2 regions of the Pseudomonas sp. CAU 1711 genome follow, and region 2 is predicted to be linked to the other one. Evidence: predicted binding sites of a transcription regulator. Region 2 holds the regulator's gene; the other holds the start of a gene.
What was found. The regulator sigma-54, encoded in region 2, starts transcription at its own class of promoters, with help from an activator protein. The targets are predictions, from matches to a motif close to ANTGGCATNNANNTTGCTNT.
Positions count from the first base shown of each region.

Region 1 (4,411 bases), on a different contig from region 2:
GGAGGTGCTGCAGTGCCCCAAACTCACCGTGATGCCCAAGTCCAGCCAGGTCGTGCGCGGTGTGGCGAACATCCGCGGGGGCACCATCCCCATTCTCGATCTGGCCTTGGCCACCGGTAGGCCGGCGCTGGGCGACATTCAGAACAGTTTCGTGATCATCACCGAGTACAACACCAAGGTGCAGGGTTTTCTGGTGCGCTCGGTGGAGCGCATCGTCAACATGAACTGGGGCGAGATCCATCCACCGCCCAAGGGCACCGGTCGCGATCACTACCTGACCGCCGTTACCCGCGTGGACAACCAGCTGGTGGAAGTCATCGACGTCGAGAAGATTCTCGCCGAGGTGGCGCCCATGTCGGAGACGATTTCCGAGGGCGTGGTGGATGTCGAGACCCAGGCCAAGGCGGTTTCCAAACGGGTGCTGATCTGCGACGACTCCTCGGTGGCGCGCAAGCAGGTCTCGCGTTGCCTGGAGAGCGTCGGCGTCGAGGTGGTGGCGCTCAACGACGGACAGCAGGCCTACGACTACCTGCGCAAGTTGGTGGAGGAGGGCAAGAATCCGGCCGAGGAGTTCCTCATGCTGATCTCCGATATCGAGATGCCGGAAATGGACGGCTATACCCTGACGGCGGAGATTCGTGCCGATCCGAGGATGCAGAATCTGCACGTGATTCTGCATACTTCACTTTCCGGTGTGTTCAACCAGGCCATGGTGAAGAAGGTCGGGGCGGATGACTTCCTGGCGAAGTTCCGTCCGGACGAGTTGGCGTCACGCGTGGTCGAACGCATCCGGGTTGCCGATGGGGGCTGAGGGCGGGGCCCTCGGTTAGGACTATGTTTGGTGAGGCAGCTTTAGTGTCTTCAGGCAATTTGGATTTCGAGCAGTTCAGGACCTTTCTGGAGAAGGCCTGCGGCATATTGCTGGGGAGCAACAAGCAATACCTGGTGTCCAGTCGCCTCAACAAGCTGATGGAGCAGCAGGGCATCAAGACCCTCGGGGAGTTGGTGCAGAAGATGCAAGCCCAGCCGCGCGGCGGCTTGCGCGAGCAGGTGGTGGACGCCATGACCACCAACGAAACCCTGTGGTTTCGCGACACCTACCCCTTCGAAGTGATGAAGAACCGGGTGTTGCCGGAGCTGATCAAGGCCAATCCAAGCCAGCGCCTGCGTATCTGGTCGGCGGCCTGTTCCTCGGGGCAGGAGCCCTTTTCGCTGTCGATGACCATCGACGAGTTCGAGAAGACCAACCTGGGCCAGCTCAAGGCCGGGGTACAGATCGTTGCCACCGACCTGTCGCCATCGATGCTGAGCGCCTGCAAGTCCGGCGAGTACGACAGCCTGGCCATGGGGCGTGGCCTGTCGCAGGAGCGCCTGCAGCGCTACTTCGATCCCAAGGGGCCGGGGCGTTGGGTGGTCAAGGCGCCGATCAAGAACCGGGTGGAGTTCCGTCCGCTGAACCTGCTGGAGAGCTATGCGGCACTCGGCAAGTTCGATGTGGTGTTCTGCCGCAACGTGCTGATCTATTTCTCCGCCGAGGTGAAGAAGGACATCCTCACCCGCATTCACGCCACCCTGAAGCCGGGCGGTTACCTGTTCCTCGGCGCTTCCGAGGCGCTCAACGGCCTGCCGGATCTGTATCAGATGGTGCAGTGCAGTCCGGGGATCATCTACAAGGTCAAGTGATTCGCAATGCGTATGCGAGACGGGAGGCCAATGGCCTCCCGTTTTCGTTTCGGCAGGCGGCAAGGCGGCCTTGCCGGCTTTGCCGCCTGCCGTCCGGAAAGCGGAAAAGCCTTGCCGCTTTCCGGGTGGGAGACGTCTTATTCTTATTCAAGCCATTGAAAAATAAGGATAAATAAATCTGGCATAGCCTTTGCTGTATGTCTGGCAAGACGCCCATCGGCAGAGGTTCCAGATCATGAGCATCAGCTTCGACAGAGCACTCGGTATCCACGAAGAAGCGCTCGCCTTCCGCGCCCAGCGTGCCGAAGTGCTGGCCAACAACATCGCCAACGCCGATACCCCGCATTACAAGGCCCGCGATCTGGACTTCGCCGCCGTGCTCGCCGAGCAGAGCGAGAGGCAGAGCGGCAAGCGCTTCGCCATGAGCCGCACCGACAGCCAGCACATCGCCGCCGACGGCATCCAGTTGGCCGACCCGGCCCTGCGCTACCGCACCCCGTTCCACCCGTCCATCGACCAGAACAGCGTCGACATGCAGCAGGAACAGGCCAAGTACGCCGAGAACGCGGTGCAGTTCCAGGCCAGTTTCACTCTGCTCAATAGCAAGTTCAAAGGTCTGATCGGCGCCCTGCGCGGCGAATAAGGGAGATCCCAGTCATGTCACTCGCCAGTGTCTTCAACATCGCCGGTACCGGTATGAGCGCCCAGAGCACTCGCCTGAACACCATCTCCAGCAATATCGCCAATGCCGAGACCGTCTCTTCCAGCGTCGAGCAGACCTATCGTGCTCGCCACCCGGTGTTCGCCACCGTCTTCGAGTCGAGCATGAGCGGCGATCGCGGCTCGCTGTTCGCCGATCAGGACCAGGCCGGCCGTGGCGTGCAGGTGCTGGGGGTGGTCGAGGACCAGAGCAGCCTGATGCCGCGCTACGAGCCGAACCACCCGGCGGCCGACGAGAAGGGTTACGTGTACTACCCGAACGTCAACGTAGTCGAGGAAATGGCCGACATGATCTCCGCCAGTCGGGCCTTCCAGACCAACGTGGAAATGATGAACACCGCCAAGCAGATGATGCAGCGCGTGCTGACCCTGGGCCAGTAAGCGGCGAAGAAGGAGCGAGAAAATGAGCGTCAGTGGCGTCAGTTCCGTCCTGGAGCAGTACCAGATCAAGCAGGACACCAGGCAGAGCAAGGATCTCGGCAAGAACGAGTTCCTCGAGCTGCTGGTGGCTCAGCTGAACAACCAGAACCCCCTGGAGCCCCAGGAGAACGGCGAGTTCATCGCCCAGCTGGCGCAGTTCAGTCAGGTCGAAGGCATCGAGAAGCTGAACTCCAGCATGGCGTCGCTGCTCTCCGGCTACCAGTCGTCCCAGGCCCTGCAGGCCTCGTCCCTGGTCGGGCGCAAGGTGATAGTGCCGACCGAGAAGGCGGTGGTGGATACCAGCGAGACCTTCAAGGGCAGCCTGGTCCTGCCGGTCACCAGCAGCAACGTCTACGTCAACGTCTACGACAACGCCGGCAAGGTGGTCAATCGCGTCAACCTGGGCCAGCAGGCCGCCGGCAACGTCAGCTTCATGTGGGACGGCAAGGACTCCAGCGGCAATCTCTTGCCGCCCGGCACCTACAAGTTCGAGGCCCAGGCCACCTACGCCGATGGCACCAAGGGGCTCTACACCCTGTTGCCGGCCAACGTCGACAGCGTGGTGCTCGGGCAGAACGGCGGAGAAATGAAGCTCAACCTGGCGGGCATCGGTAGCGTCCCGCTGTCCCAGGTCCAGATCATCGGTCAGTAACCCCCAGACTTGCAGCGCCGGCAGTAACGGCAGAGGAGTTCATTCATGGCTTTCAATATCGGTCTCAGCGGTCTACGGGCGGCCACCAACGACCTCAACGTCACCGGCAACAACATCGCCAATGCTGGCACCGCGGGCTTCAAGCAGTCGCGTGCCGAGTTCGCCGATGTCTACGCCGCCTCGGTGCTCGGCACAGGCTCTAACGCCCAGGGCAGTGGCGTGCTGCTGGCCGATGTGTCGCAGCTGTTCAACCAGGGCAACATCAACTACACGCAGAACGCCCTGGACCTGGCGATCAACGGCAACGGCTTCTTCGTCACCAGCAACAACGGCGAGATCAGCTACACCCGCGCCGGCTATTTCGGCACCGACCGTGACGGTTACGTGGTGAACAACTTCGGCTACCGCCTGCAGGGTTATGCGGTGGATGCGGCGGGCAATCTGCAGAATGGCATTGTCAACGATATCCAGATTCGCACCGCCGCCCAGGCGCCTAGGGCCACCGAGAACCTGGCGCAGACCTTCAACCTGAACTCGAACAACACGGTGCCGACCACCGTGCCCTTCGATCCGGCCGATCCGACCACCTACAACTCCTCGACCTCGACCAATATCTACGACACCCAGGGCAACGCCCACGTCATGACCCAGTATTTCGTCAAGACGGCGGCCAATACCTGGACCATGAATGTGCTGATCGACGGGCGTAACCCCAATGACCCGACTCTCACCACGCCCTACACGGTCAATATGGCCTTCACCGCGGCGGGGCAGTTGAACACCGCGGCGCTGGCCTCGCCGGACTTCACGGTCAACCCCGACGGCACGCTGGTGCTGACCAACTGGGTGCCGGCCGCGCCGGACAACTCGGTGCCGCCGGTGTGGAGCGCCAACGGCGCCAACGCGGCGGCGGCCGGCATCACCGTCGATATCCGT
Region 1 covers NZ_JBDQQT010000012.1:82,413-86,823, forward strand. Annotated here, with positions in the region: gene AAFN46_RS14765 (chemotaxis protein CheV) at 1-811, shown strand, start outside; gene cheR (protein-glutamate O-methyltransferase CheR) at 856-1,683, shown strand; gene flgB (flagellar basal body rod protein FlgB) at 1,919-2,326, shown strand; gene flgC (flagellar basal body rod protein FlgC) at 2,341-2,784, shown strand; gene flgD (flagellar hook assembly protein FlgD) at 2,807-3,475, shown strand; gene flgE (flagellar hook protein FlgE) at 3,521-4,411, shown strand, end outside.
Region 1: a site for sigma-54 is predicted at 1,861-1,880, ahead of flgB (flagellar basal body rod protein FlgB). Genes of this name have one in related genera too.

Region 2 (4,411 bases):
TCGTCGAACTTGTTGTCGATCAGCTCGACCAGGGCCGCCAGCGCCTCGTCCGCTTGTTCGCCCTCGCTGAACAGGTGCAGGCTGGTGCCCTTGCCGGCGGCCAGCATCATCACCGCCATGATGCTCTTGCCGTCCACCGTGCTCTCGGCCGAGCGGCCGACCCGCACCTGGCAGGGGAAACCGTTGGCCACGCCGACGAACTTGGCGGCGGCGCGGGCGTGCAGGCCGAGCTTGTTGCTGATGGTGATCTCGCGGGAGGGCATTGCGGTCCTTAGCCGAGGTCGCGGTGGCGCACCTGGACGTTCTTCAATACGGGTTTGAGGGCCTGGCCCAGGCGATTGGCCAGATACACCGAGCGGTGGTGTCCGCCGGTGCAGCCGATGGCGATGGTCACGTAGGAACGGTTGCTGGCGGCGAAGCGCGGCAGCCATTTGTTCAGGTAGCCGAGGATGTCCTGGTACATCTCCTCCACGTCCGGCTGCGCCGCCAGGTAGTTGGCCACCGGCGCCTCCAGGCCGGACATGTCGCGCAGGTCCGGCTTCCAGTAGGGGTTGGGCAGGCAGCGCACGTCGAACACCAGGTCGGCGTCGACCGGCATGCCGCGCTTGAAGCCGAAGGACTCGACCAGGAAGGCGGTGCCCGGTGCCGGCTGGTTGAGCAGGCGCAGCTTGAGGCTGTCGCGCAGCTGGTAGAGGTTGAGATGGGTGGTGTCGATCTTCAGATCGCACAGGTCGACTATCGGCGCCAGCAGCGCGGCCTCGTCGCGGATGGCCTCGGCCAGCGAGCGGTTCTCGTTGGTCAGCGGGTGGCGCCGGCGGGTCTCGGAGAAGCGCTTGAGCAGGGTTTCCTCGTCGGCGTCGAGGAACAGCACGTCGCACTGGATATGGCGGCCCCGCACCTCGGCCAGCAGTTCGGGGAAGCGCTGCAGCTGGCTGGGCAGGTTGCGCGCGTCCACCGACACGGCGACCTGCGGATGCAGCAGCTCGGTCTGCAGCAGGGCGCGTTCGGCCAGGTCCGGCAGCAGGCTGGCCGGCAGGTTGTCGATGCAGTAGAAGCCGTTGTCTTCCAGCACGTCGAGGGCGGTGCTCTTACCCGAGCCGGAGCGGCCGCTGACGATGATCAGGCGCATGGCTGGGACCCCTGGGCTCAGTGCCCGCTCTGCACGTCGACCACGACCTGGTACAGGCTCTCGTTGCTCTGGGCCTGGCGCAGGCGTTCGCGCACCTCGGTGCGGTCGAGCATGCTGGCGATCTGCCGCAGCAGCTCCAGGTGTTCGTCGGTGGCCGCCTCCGGCACCAGCAGGACGAACAGCAGGTCCACCGGGGCGCCGTCGATGGCGTCGAAGTCCACGGCGGTGTCCAGGTGCAGCACGGCGCTGATCGGCGCCTGGCAGCCGGGCAGGCGGCAGTGGGGAATGGCGATGCCGTTGCCGAAGCCGGTGGAACCGAGCTTCTCGCGGGCGATCAGGTTTTCGAAGATGTCCTGGCCGTCCAGATCGGGAAGATCGCGGGCGACCAGGTTGGCGATCTGTTCGAGTACGCGTTTTTTGCTGCCTCCCGGCACGTTCACCAGGGAACGCGCGGGAGTCAGAATGGTTTCGAGTCGAATCATGGGGTGGGGGGTGTCAGCGAGCCGTGGCGCCTTGCAGGCGGTTCAGCTGCTTTTCCTTGTGCTTGATCAGTTGACGGTCGAGTTTGTCGGCCAGCAGGTCGATGGCGGCGTACATGTCTTCGTGTTCGGCGTTGGCGACCACTTCACCGCCGGCGATGTGCAGGGTGGCTTCGATCTTCTGCTTGAGCTTCTCGACCTCCATGATGACCTGCACATTGGTGATTCTGTCGAAGTGGCGCTCCAGTCGGCTGAGTTTTTCACCGACATAGTCGCGCAGGGCGTCGGTCACATCCAGTTGATGTCCACTGATGTTGACTTGCATAACGCATCTCCTTGTTGCCTTGTGTAAGAGACAGGCTATCGGGCCTGCCGCCGTAACACGTTGGCTGGGAGGGCTGTGCACTGCGGGCCGTGGTTCCCCCGACAGGGTATCCGGCGCTCGATGCTGTGGTGCAGAAGTCTCCCCCTCAGGGCCGCTTACATCAGTCGCTTGCGTTCGCTGGACGGCGCTATGCCGAGGGATTCGCGGTACTTGGCGACGGTGCGGCGGGCTACCTGAATGCCCTGTGCCTCCAGTAAACCAGCGATCTTGCTGTCGCTCAACGGCTTTTTCGCGTTTTCCGCGGCCACCAGCTTCTTGATGATGGCGCGGATCGCGGTGGAGGAGCATTCGCCGCCCTCGGCGGTGCTGACGTGGCTGGAGAAGAAGTACTTCAGTTCGTAGATGCCGCGCGGGGTGTGCATGAACTTCTGCGTGGTGACCCGCGAGATGGTCGACTCGTGCATGCCCACCGCCTCGGCGATGTCGTGCAGGACCAGCGGCTTCATGGCCTCGTCGCCGTAGTCGAGGAAGCCGCGCTGGTGCTCGACTATCTGGGTGGCGACCTTCATCAGGGTCTCGTTGCGGCTCTGCAGGCTCTTGATGAACCAGCGCGCCTCCTGCAGCTGGTTACGCATGAAGGTGTTGTCGGCGCTGGAGTCGGCGCGGCGCACGAAGCCGGCGTACTGCGGATTGACCCGCAGGCGCGGCACCGCCTCCTGGTTGAGCTCCACCAGCCAGCGGTCGTTGTGCTTGCGCACTATGACGTCCGGCACCACGTATTCCGGCTCGCTGGCCTCGATCTGCGAGCCCGGGCGCGGATTGAGACTCTGGATCAGCTCGATGATCTGCTTGAGCTCGTCCTCCTTGAGCTTCATGCGCCGCATCAGCTGGGCGTAGTCGCGGCCGCCGAGCAGATCGAGGTGATCGCCGGCCAGGCGCTGGGCCTCGGCCAGCCAGGGCGTGCCGGGCGGCAGCTGGCGCAGCTGCAGCAGCAGGCATTCGCGCAGGTCGCGGGCGCCGACGCCGGCCGGCTCGAAGTGCTGCAGGCGGTGCAGCACGGCCTCGACCTCGTCGGCCTCGACCTCCAGTTCCGGGTCGAAGGACTCGACTATCTCGTCGATGCTCTCCTCCAGGTAGCCCTGGTCGTTGATGCAGTCGATGAGGGTGACGCCGATCAGTTTGTCCTTGTCGGACATCGGCACCAGGTTGAGCTGCCACAGCAGGTGGCTCTGCAGGCTCTCGCCGGCGGAGGTGCGGGTGGTGAAGTCCCACTCGTCGTCGTCGTTGCTCGGCAGGCTGCTGGCGCTGGTCTGGTAGACGTCTTCCCAGGCGGTGTCGACCGGCAGTTCGCTGGGGATGCGGTCGTGCCACTCGCCGTCCTCGGCGCTCTCGCTGTTGTTTACCGCGACGGTGCTGTCCTGAAAGCTGGAGCTGTCCTGCTGCGCCTGGGTGTTCTGCTCGGCGCCGTCGGCCATGGGGTCTGAGTTGTCGAAGTCCTCGCCGTCTTCCTGGCGTTCGAGCATGGGGTTGGATTCCAGGGCCTCCTGGATTTCCTGTTGCAGGTCCAGGGTGGAGAGCTGGAGTAGACGGATGGCCTGTTGCAGCTGCGGAGTCATCGTCAGCTGCTGGCCCATCTTGAGGACTAGCGACGGTTTCATGGTGTGGGGCTGGGTACCTTGTTCACTTGCCGGCGCGTGGCGCCATCCACTGCAGGGCGCCGGGGCGCCCTAGTAAGCAAATTATATGCCCGACCTTGAAGGATTCCAGTCCTTTGCGCAAGCCCCTGGCGGGGCTGCTCACAGGCGGAATTCGTGACCCAGATAGACTTCCTTGACCAGCTGGTTGGCCAGGATGGCCTCGGCGTCGCCCTCGGCGATCAGCTGGCCATCGTTGACTATGTAGGCGATCTCGCAGATGTCCAGGGTCTCGCGCACGTTGTGATCGGTGATCAGCACGCCGATGCCCTTGGCCTTGAGGTGGTGGATGATCTGCTTGATGTCGCCGACCGAGATTGGGTCGACGCCGGCGAAGGGTTCGTCGAGCAGGATGAACTTGGGTTCGGTGGCCAGGGCGCGGGCGATTTCCACCCGGCGCCGCTCGCCGCCGGACAGGCTCATGCCCAGGCTGTCGCGGATATGGCTGATGTGGAATTCCTGCAGCAGGGCTTCCAGAGCCTGCTCGCGGCCGGCGCGGTCGAGGTCCTTGCGGGTCTCGAGGATGGCCATGATGTTGTCGGTCACCGACAGCTTGCGGAAGATCGAGGCTTCCTGCGGCAGGTAGCCGATGCCGGAGCGGGCACGTCCGTGCATGGGTTGGTGGCTGAGGTCGCGGTTGTCGATCAGCACGCGGCCCTGATCGGCCTGGACCAGGCCGACGATCATGTAGAAGCAGGTGGTCTTGCCGGCGCCGTTGGGGCCGAGCAGGCCGACGATCTGGCCGCTGTCGATGGATAGGCTGACATCGCGGACCACCTGGCGG
Region 2 covers NZ_JBDQQT010000001.1:350,227-354,637, forward strand. Annotated here, with positions in the region: gene AAFN46_RS01500 (HPr family phosphocarrier protein) at 1-263, opposite strand, end outside; gene rapZ (RNase adapter RapZ) at 272-1,129, opposite strand; gene ptsN (PTS IIA-like nitrogen regulatory protein PtsN) at 1,147-1,611, opposite strand; gene raiA (ribosome-associated translation inhibitor RaiA) at 1,625-1,933, opposite strand; gene AAFN46_RS01520 (RNA polymerase factor sigma-54) at 2,089-3,591, opposite strand; gene lptB (LPS export ABC transporter ATP-binding protein) at 3,730-4,411, opposite strand, start outside.